4 regions of the Pararhizobium gei genome follow, and region 2 is predicted to be linked to each of the others. Evidence: predicted binding sites of a transcription regulator. Region 2 holds the regulator's gene; each other region holds the start of a gene.

Region 1 (4,213 bases), 2.1 Mb from region 2:
GGAGGCCTGCCGGGCGCTCAGCATGAGCTATGGCCAGGGAATGCGCCTGATCGTCGTGCCGCAGGGGGTGCGCCGGGTGCTGCCGGCGCTGGTCAACCAGTTCATCGGCAATGTCAAAGATTCCAGTCTCGTCTATTTCCTCGGACTTCTGGCTGCAGAGCGCGAGATCTTCCGTGTCGGCCAGGACCAGGCCGTCGTCACGGGAAACCTGTCACCGCTGCTGCTGGCCGGCATTTTCTATCTGGTGATTACCGTGCCGCTGACCCATCTGGTCAATACCATCGATACGCGGCTGCGGCTCGGCAAGCGCAGGCCAAGTGAACTGACGAGCGGTTTGGAAGAGGTGGACGAACTCGCAGGCGCCAGCGCTCCCCGGAAGGAGGATAACGCACAATTCAGGGGCGGCAGCCTCGAAGCGCAGGGTCTCGGCATGGCCTATGGCGATCTGGAGGTGCTTAAGGGGGTCGATCTTACCGTCAGGCCCGGTAGCGTCACCTGCATTATCGGCCCGTCCGGTTCTGGAAAATCGACGCTGCTGCGCTGCCTCAACCGCCTTGTCGAACCGAAAAGCGGCGACGTGCGTCTGGATGGCGAAAGCACACTCCGGATGAAGCCCGAAACGCTGCGTCGCAGGGTGGGCATGGTCTTCCAGCACTTCAACCTCTTTCCCGATCACACGGCCCTGGAAAACGTCATGCTGTCGCTGACGCAGATCAAGCGCATGCCGAAGGCGCAGGCGGAGCGGCTGGCAAAGGCGCGTCTTGCCGATGTCGGGCTTGCCAGCCGACAGCATCATCGACCCGGCGGACTTTCCGGCGGCCAGCAGCAGCGCGTGGCCATTGCCCGCGCGCTTGCGATGGAACCGGAAGTGATGCTGTTCGACGAAGTCACCAGTTCGCTCGACCCGGAGCTTGTGAAGGGCGTGCTCAACCTGATGGCAGATCTTGGCCGGCGCGGCATGACCATGGTGGTCGTTACCCACGAAATGGGCTTTGCGCGGCGGGTCGCCGATCAGGTGGTCTTCATGGACGAGGGCCGCGTGGTCGAAACCGGGACGCCCGAGGCGATCTTCGACAATCCGCAAAGCCCGCGCCTGAAGCGCTTCCTCGCCGAAGTTCTGTGAACGGTCGTCGCCAACACGCGGGATGCTTCAACCCGCCTTGCCAATCCACGAAACGAAACTGAAAGTCTGACCATGCGTGAAAACAAAGCCTCTAACGTCGTCATCATCGGCGCCGGCATTTTTGGTGTTTCGACAGCGGTCCAGTTGCTGCGTCGCGGTGTTGCCGTGACCCTCCTCAACGACGGACCGGTTGCCAACGGTGCCTCCGGCCGCTCCCTCTCATGGCTCAATTCCGCGCGGATGCGCTCGCAACCGTATCATCTGCTGCGGATGGCCGGTATCGACCGCTACAGGACGCTCGCGGCAAACCTTGCTGAGGCGGATTGGCTCTCCTTCAAGGGCGGGCTGACCTGGGATGCGGACGATGCGACCAACGAGATTGATGCGGCGTTCCGCCACGAGGTGTCGCTCGCTTATGACGCGCTTCACCTGAACGAGGCCGACGTCGCTTCCGTGACGCCGGGCATCAACACCAGCGCGATCACGCCGCAGGGAGCGATTTTCAACCCCGGCGAGGGGTGGGTCGATCTTCCGGAACTGATCAAGCTGCTGCTTGCGGAGTTTTCCTCGCGCGGCGGCGTACTCGTGACGGATCAGGGGGCCGCGACCGTCCGTGTGGAAAACGGTCGCGCAACCGGCGCTAAAACTGCCTCGGGCAAATGCTATGAGGCCGATGCCGTCCTGCTTGCGACCGGCCCGTCCGTTCCGAAAATGGCGGCGGACGCTGGACAGCGGATCGATGACGGCACGCCGGTCGCTCTGCTGGTGACGACCAAGCCCGTGGATCATCCGCTTACTGCCGTCCTGAATACGCCACACGTCGCGGTTCGGCCGGGACCCGGGGGCACGCTTGCGATCGATGCCGACTGGGCGGCGAACGAGGTCGAGGAGCATGGCGACGGAAGCTACAGTGTGAAGCCATCGACGCTGGAGGGGCTTCTTGCCGGGGCCTCGATGATACTGGAAGGCAATCCCAAACTGGAAGTCGCCTCCTACGGCGTCGGCCGCAAACCTATTCCGGGCGACGGCGAACCGGTGTTGGGCGAATTGCCGGCCGTTCCCGGCTATTTCGTCGCTTTCAGCCATAGCGGTGCGACGTTGGGACTGATCGTCGGCGAGCTGATGGCGTTTGAAATCGCCACCGGCGAGCGCCATCCGCTGCTTGCCACCTTCCGGCCAGAACGGTTCATCGCCGCCAGCGTGTGAGTTTTAAGCTCCGGCGAGAGGAAATTAACACCGGAGTACGTCGTTTCTGTCGTCAATCTGAAACAGAGGTTTCATCAGTCTGTCATCGCGGATTCACCGGGCTGTCATGCCCGGCCTCTACTCGCTTCTGAACCGACCGGCTCAGGAGCGAATCGCATGCGCTTTACTGCTCTCTTCCTTTCCGTCCTTGTTTGCGCGCTGTTCGCGCTGCCGGCGCAGTCCTCCGACATCGATCGAACGGTTCAGATCCTCGACAGGCTGAACCGGGCAAACGACTGGCGCAGCCACATCATGGTGGTTGCGCACCGGACGGGCTGGAAAGAGAACGGCCGGATCGTCCGGGCGGAGAATTCGCTCGATGCCATGCGCAATGCGATCGCTCTCGGCGCCGAGATGATCGAGCTCGATGTGCGAAAATCAGCCGACGGCGTCTTCGTTCTGATGCATGACGACTTCCTCGACCGGACCACGACCTGCCGCGGCGAAACGAAGACGAAGACACTGGCCGAGCTGAAGACATGCCGGCTTGTGATCGAGGGGCAGGCGATCGTCACCGACGAGACCGTGCCGACCCTGAAGGAGGCCTTTGCCATCGCCAAGGGCAAAATCATCATCAACATCGACAACAAGCTGACGGCCGCCGTCCTACCCGAAATCGCTGCCGAAGCGCGGTCGCTGGGGATGGCCGGACAGATCCTGATCAAGGAAAATCTGTGGAATGACCGCCGCATCGCCGACACCCGTACCCTGATGAAGGCGGTCGGCTCCGACGTCACTTTCATGCCGATCCTGGCTGACGACGCTGTGCATGATGCGCGCTTCATGGGCCAGGCGACGGATGCCTTCGATGCGCCGGCGGCCGAGCTCGTCAACTGGCATGCGGGCGACACGCCGATGACGCTGGACGGCGGCGTCCTGTTTTCTGCCAAGGCGCGTGCGACCGCGGCGCGGGGCAACTGGCACCTCTGGGTCAACACCTATCCCATCGTCAACCGTGCACCCGGCATGCTGGCCGGCGGCCGCGGCGACGAGCGCGCGGTGCTCGACGGCAAGCCCGAAGAGAGCTGGGGTTTCTGGATCGACCGGGGCGCGACGATCATCCAGACCGACGAGCCGAAGGCGCTGATCGCCTGGCTCGAGGAAAACGGCTACCGCATTCCCTACGACCTGACGAACTGAAGTCCGTGATGGCAAGCCATCTTTCTCAACACGCTTAAAGTCTTCGATCAGCGTGGGGTTAGTCCGGCACCGTCGAGTGGATGGGTGTAGGGCGTGCCGGCATTCATGGCGCTGATAAAATCATGTGTGAGAAGCCGCCGCCGCCGTTTCATACTGTTTCCGGTCAATTACCGCTTTATGGCATCTTTCTGTCCATGGTTTTGACGCTGAGCGACGCAACACAATCTCGTCATGCTCGGCTCAAGGCCTGGGATGAGGGCACAGGGTAGACAAACGGTTGCGCGAAACCAAAAACTCCGGATTGATCATCCGGAAGCCGTTTCAGTCTCCGAGCGCTCATAAGCCATTGAGGCTGGTGCAAAGGACTTCATCGACTACGATAAGGCTGCGTCCGTTGGCTGACATGGTGAACAAACCGTAAAGCCGTTCCCGTATATCTGTATCTTTTTGCTTTTATATTAGTTAACTAACATGTTTTACCGCAATTTAGAATCTGTCCGATAGTCTTCCCCCTTAGATTTACATAAGCGTCGGCAAAGGCCGGCTGCGGAAGGTTGGGGTGGGCGTCATGCAGCTCTTGAAAAGACTGATTTCGGATCGTGCAGGCAATTTCGGGATCATGGCGGCGATCGCGGTTATCCCCGTGCTCGGAGGCGCCGGGATGGCCATCGACTATTCAAGGGCCGTAGAGCTGAAATCGCGGCT
Region 2 (4,213 bases):
AAAGGCAGGCGGCAGCACAACGACCGCCACACGCACTAAGCGCCCGGCGCCAGTCATCGCTCCCCGTCCCCAGGCATACACCACCTCAACGCGTCCAGCCGCCCGACCGATGACACGTCAGGAAGACGCCGCCGTCATGGCGCAGGACGCCGAAATCGAAACTGTCGAACAGTATAAGGAAGCTCCGGCGGGCAATGTCGTGCTTCCCATGTCGCGCCGCCTGGTCCTGACGCAGTTGACCGATCGAACCTGCAAATGGCCGATCGGCGATCCGATGAAGGACGAGTTTCATTTTTGCGGCAACGATTCCCCGGACACGTCGCCCTACTGCACCTTCCATGCCAAGCTCGCCTATCAGCCATCGGCGGAACGTCGCCGGACACGGTGAAAAGAACAATTTGAGCCGATATCAGTCCTGCCGATGACCTCTGCAGGACTTTTTCGTTTCTGGTTGCCTCAGGCACAGTTTGAAAACTATGGTATCGCGGGAATGATCTGTAGAAAGGCTGCGTCAGCCGGAGACCCAAGATGCCGTCCACCGAACTGTTGCTCACCTTTTTCGTCACGACGGCGATCTTCGCGTATATTCCCGGTCCGGCAATGTTGTATGCGGCGGCCCAAACCATGGCGCATGGCCGCCGTGGCGGGATGCTGGCGTCGCTCGGCATCCACTTGGGCTGCTATGTTCATGTGGTGGCGGCTGCCACAGGGCTGTCGGTGCTGTTTCATGCCGTCCCCATGCTTTACATGGTGGTCAAACTGGCCGGCGCCGCTTACCTGATCTGGCTCGGTATCTCGTTGTTCAGGAGAAAAACCGAGGGGGAAACGGCGCTGCCCGCGATAGGGCCTAAGTCCGGACGCCGCGCTTTCATCGAGAGCATAACGGTCGAAGTCCTCAACCCGAAGACCGCGATATTTTTCGTCGCTTTCCTGCCGCAGTTCGTGGATGCATCCGCGACGCTGCCGGCCTGGGCGCAATTCCTCGTTCTGGGGACGATCGTCAACCTGATGTTTTCATCGGCAGACATCGTCTGCGTGCTTATGGCCGGCGCCCTGACACGCCGTCTTCGCAGATCGAACGGGGTGCAGCGGCTTGTACAAAAGCTTGGCGGCGGCATTCTTGTCGGTCTCGGTGCCCATCTCGCGCTTCAGCGAGGCTGACACGTGCGGACCGCGGTGACCATTTGCGATCAGCTTTCCAGGGAATAGCCTGCGCCGCGCACCGTTCGGATGACATCCTGCATGTTGGAGAAATTCAGCGCCTTTCGCAGACGTCCGACATGGACATCCACGGTGCGCTCGTCGACATAGATATCGTGTCCCCAGACGCCGTCCAGCAACTGGGATCGCGAAAAGACCCGGCCAGGAGAGGACATGAGGAACTCGAGCAGGCGAAACTCCGTCGGTCCCAGCCGGACTTCGCGGGTCTTGCGGTGGACGCGATGGGTTTCGCGGTCGAGCTCGATGTCGCCGCATTTCAGCAGCGTCGAGAGAACCTCGGGCTTGGCCCGGCGGAGCATCGCCTTGACGCGGGCCATGAGTTCCGGCGTCGAAAACGGCTTGACCACATAATCGTCGGCACCTGTCGCCAGGCCCCGGACCCGCTCGCTTTCTTCTCCGCGCGCGGTCAACATGATGATCGGCAGACGCTCGGTTTCGGAACGCTGTCGCAATCTGCGGCACAATTCTATGCCGGACACGCCCGGAAGCATCCAGTCCAGGATGAGAAGATCCGGCAAGCGCTCCTGCAGGCGGATTTCGGCTTCGTCGCCTCGATTGATGGTATCAACCTCGAAGCCTTCGGCCTCAAGATTGTATCGCAGGAGAACGCTCAACGCTTCTTCGTCTTCGACAACGGCAATTCTCGGCAGCATGGGGTCTCAACTCCTTGACGCCCGGCGCTCACAGCAGGGCTGTCACGCGGACGGCTCCTGGCCGTCCGCGCCGCATAAGTAGGAACTTACTTACATTTTAACCGGCGCTCGATCAGTTGCCGATTGCGCCGACCGTATTGGCGGTATCGTCCTTTGGACGCTCGCCAACCGGTTGCGCACCGGTCGCCATGTAAAAGATTGTCTCGGCGATGTTGGTCGCATGGTCGCCGATGCGTTCGATGTTCTTTGCGCAAAACAGCAAATGCGTGCACGGCGTGATGTTGCGCGGGTCTTCCATCATATAGGTAAGCAATTCACGGAACAGGGATGTGTAGATCGCATCGATCTCGTTGTCCCGTTCGCGAATGCCGTTGGCCTTTTCCGGAGAGCGCGACGCATAGACGTCGAGCACTTCCTTGAGCTGCATCAGCGCAAGTTCGGCAAGATGCTCGAGCCCGCGTGAAAGCTGGCGCGGCAGGCTTGCATTTGCTACGGCAATGACGCGCTTGGCGTTGTTCTTTCCCAGATCGCCGACACGCTCGAGATCGGCCGCGATCCGGATGGATCCCATGATTTCCCTGAGGTCGGCTGCCATCGGCTGGCGCTTGGCGATGGTGACGATTGCCTTGTCGCCGATCTGCCGCTCGGCCTCATCGAGAATGACATCATCCGAGATGACTTTCTGAGCCAGCGAAAGATCGGCATTCACCAATGCGCGAACCGATTCGGCGACCATCTGCTCGGCAAGCCCGCCCATTTCGGAAATGCGGCGCGTAAGGTATTTCAGGTCGTCGTCATAGACGGAAACAATATGCGTAGACATGGTTGGTGTTCCTTGCGTTCACAATCCAGATGAGGTGCGGGGCTCAGGCATCAGCCGAAGCGGCCCATGATGTAATCCTGGGTGCGCTGGTCATCCGGATTGGTGAACATCTTGTCGGTATCATTTTCTTCGACGAGGTTGCCCAGATGGAACATGGCGGTCCGCTGGGAAACGCGCGCAGCCTGCTGCATCGAGTGGGTGACGATGACGATCGTGTAGTTGGCCCGCAGTTCGTGGATCAGTTCCTCGACCTTGGCGGTCGCGATCGGATCGAGCGCGGAGCATGGCTCATCCATCAGGATGACCTCCGGGCTGACGGCAACGGCGCGCGCGATGCACAGGCGCTGCTGCTGACCACCGGACAGACCGGTGCCGGATTCATGCAGGCGATCCTTGACCTCGTTCCAGAGACCGGCCTTCTGAAGGCTGCTTTCGACGATCTGGTCGAATTCGGCTTTGGTGCGGGCGAGACCGTGGATCTTCGGACCATAGGTGACGTTTTCGTAGATCGATTTCGGGAACGGGTTCGGCTTCTGGAAGACCATCCCGACGCGGGCGCGCAATTCGACAACGTCGATGGTCTGATCGTAAATATCGCCGTCATCGAGCATGATCTTGCCGGTGACCCGGCAGCTGTCGATCGTGTCATTCATCCGGTTCAAGCAACGCAGGAAGGTCGACTTGCCGCAACCGGACGGGCCGATCAGGGCGGTGACGGTGTTTTCGCGGACGTTGAGGTTCACATCGAACAGCGCACGCTTTTCGCCGTAATAGACCGAAACGTCCTTCCCGGTCATTTTGTAGGGAACGTTACTCATCTTCTGGTCCAGCGCCTTTTCAACTGCTGCTTCTGACATCATGTTCATGTTTCTACCTCACTACCAGCGACGCTCAAAGCGACGCCGCAACAGGATTGCTCCAAGGTTCATGACGACGAGGAAGATCAGGAGAACCATGATCGCACCCGAGGTCCGTTCGACAAATGCACGTTCGGCTTCGTTCGCCCACATATAGATCTGCACCGGCAGCGCGGTGGACGGCTCCATCGGAGAGCCTGGATAATCGACTACGAAGGCGACCATGCCGATCAGGAGCAGCGGCGCGGTTTCGCCGAGCGCATGCGCCAGACCGATGATCGTGCCGGTGAGCACGCCGGGCATGGCGAGCGGCAGGACGTGATGGAAGATGGTCTGCATCTTCGAGGCGCCAAGCCCGAGAGCCGCTGCCCGGATCGACGGTGGCACTGCCTTCAGCGCAGCGCGGGTTGCAATGATGATCGTCGGAAGCGTCATCAGTGTCAGCACCAGGCCGCCGACAAGAGCCGCCGAGCGCGGCATGCCGGCGAAGTTGATGAAGATCGACAGACCGAGAAGACCATAGACGATCGACGGCACGGCGGCGAGGTTGTTGATATTGACCTCGATCAGATCCGTCAGGCGGTTCTTCGGCGCAAACTCTTCCAGATAAATGGAGGCCGCGACGCCGATCGGCAGGGCAAGCGCCAGAACGATCAGCA
Region 3 (4,213 bases), 1.2 Mb from region 2:
GGCGCCGATCTCCAAGACGATCAACGAGAAAGGCCTGATCATGTCCGGCGTTCTCTCGGGCAACCGCAACTTCGAAGGTCGCATCTCGCCGGACGTCCAGGCGAACTACCTCGCTTCGCCGCCGCTGGTCGTCGCCTATGCGCTGGCCGGCACCGTCCAGAAGGATCTGACGACAGAACCGCTCGGCATTGGCAGCGATGGCCAGCCGGTGTTCCTCAAGGACATCTGGCCGACGTCGCAGGAAATCCAGGAATACATCCTGAAATACGTCACCCGCGCGCTCTACGCATCGAAATATGCCGACGTGTTCAAGGGCGACGTCAACTGGCAGGCCGTCCAGATCCCGGAAGGCCAGACCTATGCCTGGGACGACAATTCGACCTATGTGCAGAACCCGCCCTACTTCGTCGGCATGGGAAAGACCGGTTCGGGCATCTCCGACATCAAGGGCGCCCGCGTACTCGGCCTGTTCGGCGACAAGATCACCACCGACCACATCTCGCCGGCCGGCTCGATCAAGGCAGCGTCTCCGGCCGGCGCCTACCTCATCGGTCACGGTGTCGGCGTTGCCGACTTCAACCAGTACGGCACGCGCCGCGGCAACCATGAAGTGATGATGCGCGGCACCTTCGCCAATATCCGCATCCGCAATCACATGATGGGACCGAACGGCAAGGAAGGCGGCTACACGATCCACTATCCTTCGAAGGAAGAGATGTCGATTTACGACGCGGCCATGCAGTACAAGGCCGAAGGCGTGCCGCTGGTCATCTTCGCCGGTGTCGAATACGGCAATGGCTCGTCGCGTGACTGGGCAGCCAAGGGCACAAACCTTCTCGGCGTCAAGGCCGTGATCGCCCAGTCCTTCGAGCGCATCCACCGGTCCAACCTCGTCGGCATGGGCATCGTGCCCTTCGTCTTCGAGGAAGGCACGACATGGGAATCGCTGGAACTGCGCGGCGACGAGCTTGTCTCCATCGAAGGCCTGACCGATGTCCAGCCTCGCGAAAAGCGTGTCGCCAAGATCAGCTATAGCGACGGCACGACGAAGGAAGTCCCGCTCATCTGCCGTATCGATACGCTGGACGAAGTAACCTATATGAACAATGGCGGTATTTTGCAGACCGTTCTGCGCGACCTCGCCGCCTGACAAAATCGGCAAAAACCGACAAGCCGGGGCTGAAAGGCTCCGGCTTTTTCGTGGCCGGTTCGGCCAGGACACAGGATGCCGGTTTCTCACTCCAACGTGACTTTCTGTTGAAAGCGAGGCGGCGTATGAAGGGGCCAATCCCCTTGCCTGCTGCAACGCCGACTGGAAATACCGATGTCCTTACCTTCTGCCACACGTCGCGTTCTGCTCGCCATTGGCTTTTGCCTTTCGGCGCTGCCGGCGGTTGCCGGCGAGCCCGCCGGTGTCGTGGAACTGTTCACCAGCCAGGGATGCTCCTCCTGCCCGCCGGCCGATGCGGCTCTGAAGAAACTGATCGACGATGGCAAGGTCGTGGCCCTGTCCTATCATGTCGACTACTGGAACTATCTCGGCTGGGCGGACACGCTTGCCACCAAGGACAATACGGCACGGCAATATGCCTATGCCCGCATGCTGGGCCGCAGCGGCGTCTATACGCCCCAGGCGATCCTTAACGGACGCAGTCATATCAACGGCGCCGATCTCGACGGCATAAACCGTAAACTCACCGAAATGAGCACAAACGGCAAGGGACTGGCAGTCCCGGTCCAGGCCTCCGTCAAGAACGATGAAATTGAGATCAAGGTGGGCGCGGGAAGCGGCAAGGCCAATCTGCTTGTGATCTATTTCAACCGCGAACAGATGGTCGATGTGAAGACGGGAGAAAACAGCGGCAAGACGATCTCCTACTGGCATGCCGTGCGTGATATTCAGACGGTCGGCATGTGGGATGGCAAGCCCGCCCGATTCGTGCTGCCGGCTTCCGTTCTTCAGGAGGGCGAGAATGGCGGATGCGCCGTACTCTTGCAGAAAATGAAAAACAACGAAACTCCCGGCGCTATTCTCGGCGCCACCACCATCATGGGTGAAAACAAGGCCAACTAGGCTCCTGCGTCAGGTCGGCCCGCATCATGTGCTGGGTTGAGGTCGATGTTCCCAACAGAACCGGCATTGCTGTTTGGCCAGAAATATCACTGTGCCTGAAAGATCTTCCCTGACGAAATGGAACTGGTGGCTTGCATTTCGGCGAGGCTCAGGCAAACTGTAACGATCCTGTCACAATCGAACTGGGATACAGATGACGGATCAGTCGGATTTGCCGCAAGGTGAGAGCCGTTCCGAAAGGCAGACAAATTCCGACGTGGTCGTTCACCTGCATGACTATCGCAGCGGCCAGGATCCCTTGCCCATCACTTTCCATCGTCGTGAACTGGACCTGATTTTCCGCGTCTATGGACGCATGGTCGGGGAGAACGAATGGCGGGATTACGCGCTCGATCACCTGCGCGACCGGGCCGTATTTTCGGTCTTCAAGCGCTCGGGCGAATTACCGCTGTACCGGATCGAGAAAAACCCCAGGCTTGCCGCCAAGCAGGGCGCCTTCAGCATCGTGGATACGCATGGCAGAATTCTCAAGCGTGGCCATGAACTGCATCAGGTGCTCAAGATCTTCGACAAGATGCTGAAGTTGATCGACACGTGAATCAGCGACTGTAGAGCGTGTCGGGATAGATGTCCGCCTCCGGATGGGTTGTAATCCCCTCTCCAAGTGCCAACTGCATGAAGACGGTATCCAGCCAGCGGCCATGCTTGAAGCCTGAGCCCTTTATCATACCGCTCTGTTCAAAGCCTGCAGCGCGGTGAACCGCGATGGACGCAGGATGCGCGCCGCCGATCACGGCAACCATCTGGCGGAAGCCAAGGGCGGTGCAACGCGCGATGAGCTCGGCAAGCAGCGCCCTTCCCACGCCGTGCCCACGCGCTTCGGGCGCCAGATAAATCGAATCCTCCACCATAAACCGATAGGCCGCGCGGGTGCGGAAAGCCGATGCATAGGCATAGCCGATCAGGAGGCCCATCGCATCGACGGCAGAAATATAGGGATAACCATTGGCGACGATCGCCGAAAAACGCGAGGCCATCTCGATCTCGTCGGGCGGTGTCGTTTCATAGGACGCGACACCGGCAACAACTGAATCGCGATAGATGCTGGTCACGACAGGAATATCGGCTGGAGTGGCATTGCGTAAAGAAAACGACATGGATATTGGCCTGAACAGGAGACTGTTCCTCAGTCAGAACAAGAGCGATCAAGCACGTCAATCAGCAAGAATTGCAATACAAAAAAAGGCGGCCGAAGCCGCCTTTTCCGATAGGTTCCATTCCGTCTATTCGCGGTTTCCGAGGAAACGCAGCATGAACAGGAACAGGTTGATGAAGTCGAGATAGAGCGTCAGGGCGCCCATGATCGCCTTGCGTCCGGCCATTTCGGCGCCATCGCCCTCGAAGTACATTTCCTTGATCTTCTGCGTGTCGTAAGCGGTCAGACCCGCAAAGATCAGAACGCCAATCACGGAGATCGCAAAATCCAGGGCAGATGAGCCGAGGAAAATATTGACGACCGAAGCGATGATCAGGCCGAACAGCCCCATCATCAGGAACGAACCCATACCAGACAAGCTACGCTTCGTCGTGTACCCATAGAGCGAGAGGGCGCCGAACGAAGCCGCCGTCACGAAGAATGTCTTCACGATGCTGGCGTCCGTATAGACGAGAAAGATCGACGAAAGCGATACGCCCATCAGTGCCGCATAAACCCAAAACGTCGTCTGGGCAGCGGATACGCTCATAGAGTTGATGCGGAAGCTCATGTAGAAGACCAGCGCGATCGGGGCCAGCATGATCACCCATTTCAAAGGCGACTGGTAAATCAGCACTGCAAAATCAGGATTCGTCGCGGCGAATGCCTGGACGCCGAAGGCGGCGATACCCGTGATCGCAAGGCCAAGCGCCATCAGGTTGTACACCTTCAGCATATAGGTGCGCAGACCCTCGTCGATTACGGCCCCCGCCTGTGCACCGGCAGGCGACACCCGGGTTTGGTAGTTTCTGAGATCAGCCATTGTTTCCTCTTTAAAAGCCCCGGTTAAGGTTACGGTGTCGGGTCGCGATGGCTATCCTGCCATCCGATCCAGGCGCCGCTGCGGGGCTCCAGCATGCCTGCATCGAATATGATGTCGAATT
Region 4 (4,213 bases), 760 kb from region 2:
ACGTCGTTCAAAGCCTGCTCGATCGTGCTCCTGAGCGCTGCTATCTTTCTCGTCTTCCGCTTCTCCTCCATGTCGGGATCCATGCCCGTCACGAACAGCCGGAAAATGTTGGCGGCAACCGCCGGATATTTGCCGAGTGTGTCGGCGATATAGCCTTGTGAATAGGTGATACCGGTCTGGCGCAGATAGCGGGCATAGGCACGCAATACCGTGACTTCCCGCGCTGTCAGATTGGCAAGAAGGATCAGCCTGTTGAAGCTGTCGTCCTCTGTCAGCCCGTTCCAGGCCGCGAGATAAGCCTCCTCCAGCATAGGTCCGGACTTTTCAAGAACGAGGGCATGGCCATCGCGATGGATGAGTTCCATATCGTGCAGCACGACCAGGCGCTGGCTGTCCTTGCCGTTGACGACGATGTCATGGGTCTGTTCGCTGATGACGCGAAAGCCAAGATTCTCGAGCAGAGGCACCCGGTGGGACAGGGAGACCGGCTCGTCGGCATGGAAAATTTTCAATTCCATGGATTGCGGCGTTTTGCCCGGCTTCTGGTAAAAGGCGATGCGGATCGGATCGCTGCTGCTGCAGGCAGCGATATCGTCCAGGTCGCCATAGGCCTCCATTGGCGTGAAGGCGGCCTGATAGGCCTGGCTGACGGTGAGATCGATGCCTTTCTGACGCGCCAGCAGATTGAAGCGGTCGATCCAGCGGGTGGCGATATCGCGCACCGCTTCTTCCAGTTTCGCTTGCGCGACACGGGGTGTTTTTCCGACAGAGCGGCCGATGATGAAGTGTACGCGGGCCAACCCGCCTTCCGGGAAAGCCGGATAATAGGCAGACACCCGTCCCTCATAGACGGTTTTCAGATAGGTGCCGATCTTTTCGCGGACATCCGAGTCATACTGTTCGCGGGGAACGTAGACAATGACGGATACGAAGCGATCGAAGTGATCGATGCGCGGCAGGACACGCACGCGCGGCCGGTCTCCCAACTCGTTTATCTGCTCGCAGAAGCTTGCCAGAAGACCGATATCGATCTGGAACAGATCGTCCCGAGGGTAGGATTCCAGCGTGTTCATCAGCATTTTGCCGGAATGGCTCTGCGGGTCATATCCGAAATGATCGACGATCTTTGCGACCTTGAAGCGCAGCAGCGGGATTTCCGCTGCCGGGCGGGTATAGGCACTGGATGTGAACAGGCCGACGATGCGCAGCTCGCCGGTTACCATGCCATTTGCGTCGAAGCGCTTGACACCGATATAATCCATATAGGCACGCCGATGCACGACGGATTTGACGTTGGCCTTAGTGACGATCAGGAAGTCCGGCCCGTCGAGGAAGGCAAGGATTTCCGGTGTGGTCAGGACGGCGTCCTTGCCCTGCCGCAGCACCCGGACGTCGGGATTGGACAGAATGCCGAGCCCGGTGCCGCTGCCGCGTTCGACGACGGCATTCTTTCCCTTGCCCGAATAGGTATATTCGCGCATGCCAAGAAAGGTGAAGTTGTTGTCGCGCAACCAGCGAAGGAAGGCTAAAGCCTCGTCCTGGTCACCTTTCCTGCGCGACGGGGCATGGTTCTCCAGCTCATTCATCGCCTCGTCAAGCAGCACGGTCATCGAAGGCCAGTCTCCCACCGCCTGATGCACCTGGGCAAGGACGTTCGAAATCCGCTGTTCCAGATCGTCTGCTTCAACCTGGCTTAGTTTCGAAAGGTGGATCTGGATATGGCTGAACCGCGTGGCGGGATCGCTTTGTTCTTCGGGGTCGAAGAGCTTAGCCGGTTTGCCCTTCTCCAAAACCAGAATGGGATGAATTGCCAGATGAATGTCCCGGTGGGTGCTGGTCACCTCCCCCATGATCGAATCGTAGAGGAAGGGCATATTGCGGTCGGTAACGCAGAGGACCGAAACCTCCGCTCCGGAGGGCTCCACACCTTCGATTGTTTCCACGACCACCGACAGGTGCTGGCTTTCTTTGCGATTTACCGCGGTCAAAGCATATGCGGCGGTCCGTGCCAGCATGTCAGGCGTATAGTGATCAAGGTCGTCGTGGCTGGCCCTTTTAAAAAGGAGTTCGGGTGAGAGCATGTCGAGGCCGAGCGCTTTGCCGGCGTCGTTCACCGTGTCGAAATGGCGGTCCCGTTTCGGGTTATATTTCGTGCCCATGACTGTCTCTCCCCACATTGCTGTCTTGCCGAACCTAACAGAAGAATATCGATAAGCGACCGGCTTTTGGCCGGCTTCGTGATCATTTTGACGCTGTTTGAGAATGGATTCACGGATTTTAATGCCGAATTGAAGAAATTTGTTATTTAATCGCTTATACCTACCGCAACCGGTCACCCTCAGCGGAACGTACAGTCGCTTCTCTTTTGCAGGTTCAGTTGACAGCCTGATGTCGATCGGCAATTTGGGAAAGCCGCCATTGGAAACCCGCAATGTCTGAGACTAATCCAAGTGCCGTCATTGTCATTTCAAGTCATGTGATTCGCGGTTCGGTCGGAAATCGTGCCGCCGTCTTTGCGCTGGAGACGCTGGGCTATCCGGTTTGGGCTTTGCCCACTGTGATTCTGCCCTGGCATCCTGGCCACGGCCCATCGACTCGCGTGCCGGTGTCTCCGGACGACTTCAGCAGCGTGATCGACGACATTATCCGGGCACCCTGGATTGGCGAGGTCCGCGCCGTCCTTTCCGGCTACCTCGGCAATGCCGCACAGGCGGAGAGCATCGGGAGACTGGTCGAAGTCCTGCGAGGCCGGAACCCCAATCTCTTTTATGCCTGCGATCCGGTCATTGGAGATGCTGGAGGACTCTATGTTCCGGAAGAGACGGCAATTGCGATACGAGACATATTGTTGCCGCTTGCGTCGCTTGCCACCCCCAATCGGTTCGAACTGTCATGGCTTTGCGGCACGCCGCTGGAAAGCAATGCAGCACTTCTGGAGGCAGCCCTGTCACTTGGGCCGCCGCGCATGCTCGTGACGTCGGCGATCCCCATGATGACCGGCAGCATCGGCAATCTTTATCTCTCCGGCAATCACGCGCTTCTTGCCGAGCACCGGCAGATCGACAACCCGCCGAACGGGGCCGGCGACCTTCTGTCTGCCCTGTTCCTGGCTCGGCTTCTCGAAGGTTTGAATGAGGAACGAGCATTGCAGCTCGCTACGGCCAGCGTTTTCGAGATCATCGCGCGGACGCGCAAGCGTGGCGCCGACGAGCTGACGCTGGAACAGGACTCCCAGAGCATGGCAACGCCGATGGCGATGGTTCAGATGCGTCGCCTGATGCATCCCGGCCAGAAGCGGCGATGATCCGCAACCGGCATTGGCTGTAGAAAAAGTCACTCTTATGCACCGCGGGAAATCCGTATCGTGCAGTGCACAAATCCTGTATGTCCCATCGGGAATGTGCCAATCCCTATTTCAGTGTCTCGAATAGTCGGAGTGATCGAACATCATGCAGCGTTTTCCGGACCGTTTGCTGAACGGCTACAAGAATTTTATGAGCGGACGTTTCAACGAGCAGCAACAGCGCTACAAGGCGCTGGCTGAAACGGGGCAACAGCCGAAAACGCTTGTGATCGCCTGTTGCGACAGCCGCGCGGCCCCGGAGACGATTTTCGATAGCGGCCCAGGGGAACTGTTTGTCGTTCGTAACGTGGCGAACATGATGCCGCCCTATGAGCCGGACGGTCATTACCACTCGACGTCGGCCGCACTGGAATTTGCGGTCCAGGTGCTGAAAGTAAGCGATATCGTGGTCATGGGCCATGGCCGCTGCGGCGGGATCAAGGCAGCGCTCGACGTCGATGCCGAGCCCCTGTCGCCCGGCGATTTCATCGGTCGCTGGATGAACCTCCTGAAACCGGCTGCCGAGCAGATTCAGAACAACAGCGTCATGACCACCGCCGAGCGGCAGCGGGCCCTGGAGCGTGTGTCGATCCGCAATTCCATCGCGAATCTTCGCACATTTCCCTGTGTCCAGATACTCGAGCAGCGCGGCAAGCTGCAGCTTCATGGGTCCTGGTTTGATATTTCGACCGGCGAACTCTGGGTCATGGATGCCAAGACCGGTGATTTCATCCGTCCGGGAACGTGACGTCTGTCACAGGGCAAGCGTGCGCTACACCCGAAATTCACGGCAATTGCTGTACACATCAAATCAGCAGCTCGATTTCCCGAGCTGCTGATTTTTTTCGTGTCAGCATGACAAAGATCAGC

What was found. The regulator PhoB, encoded in region 2, activates phosphate uptake and scavenging genes when phosphate is short. The targets are predictions, from matches to a motif close to TGTCATNNANCTGTCAT.
Region 1: the regulator PhoB is predicted to act here: its motif matches at 2,399-2,415, upstream of PY308_RS14315 (glycerophosphodiester phosphodiesterase family protein).
Region 3: the regulator PhoB is predicted to act here: its motif matches at 2,233-2,249, upstream of PY308_RS19210 (DUF2794 domain-containing protein).
Region 4: the regulator PhoB is predicted to act here: its motif matches at 2,378-2,394, upstream of PY308_RS00210 (NAD-glutamate dehydrogenase).

Annotation. Positions count from the first base shown of each region.
Region 1 covers NZ_CP119409.1:2,946,145-2,950,357, reverse strand. Annotated here, with positions in the region: gene PY308_RS14325 (amino acid ABC transporter permease/ATP-binding protein) at 1-1,123, shown strand, start outside; gene PY308_RS14320 (NAD(P)/FAD-dependent oxidoreductase) at 1,196-2,329, shown strand; gene PY308_RS14315 (glycerophosphodiester phosphodiesterase family protein) at 2,486-3,508, shown strand; gene PY308_RS14310 (TadE/TadG family type IV pilus assembly protein) at 4,077-4,213, shown strand, end outside.
Region 2 covers NZ_CP119409.1:797,421-801,633, reverse strand. Annotated here, with positions in the region: gene PY308_RS03760 (GcrA family cell cycle regulator) at 1-388, shown strand, start outside; gene PY308_RS03755 (LysE family translocator) at 529-1,161, shown strand; gene phoB (phosphate regulon transcriptional regulator PhoB) at 1,191-1,874, opposite strand; gene phoU (phosphate signaling complex protein PhoU) at 1,987-2,697, opposite strand; gene pstB (phosphate ABC transporter ATP-binding protein PstB) at 2,748-3,563, opposite strand; gene pstA (phosphate ABC transporter permease PstA) at 3,576-4,213, opposite strand, start outside.
Region 3 covers NZ_CP119409.1:3,959,261-3,963,473, forward strand. Annotated here, with positions in the region: gene acnA (aconitate hydratase AcnA) at 1-1,150, shown strand, start outside; gene PY308_RS19205 (DUF1223 domain-containing protein) at 1,325-2,074, shown strand; gene PY308_RS19210 (DUF2794 domain-containing protein) at 2,268-2,672, shown strand; gene PY308_RS19215 (GNAT family N-acetyltransferase) at 2,674-3,231, opposite strand; gene PY308_RS19220 (Bax inhibitor-1/YccA family protein) at 3,358-4,092, opposite strand; gene PY308_RS19225 (hypothetical protein) at 4,140-4,213, shown strand, end outside.
Region 4 covers NZ_CP119409.1:37,501-41,713, reverse strand. Annotated here, with positions in the region: gene PY308_RS00210 (NAD-glutamate dehydrogenase) at 1-2,159, opposite strand, end outside; gene pdxY (pyridoxal kinase PdxY) at 2,432-3,304, shown strand; gene PY308_RS00200 (carbonic anhydrase) at 3,450-4,091, shown strand; gene PY308_RS00195 (lytic murein transglycosylase) at 4,209-4,213, opposite strand, start outside.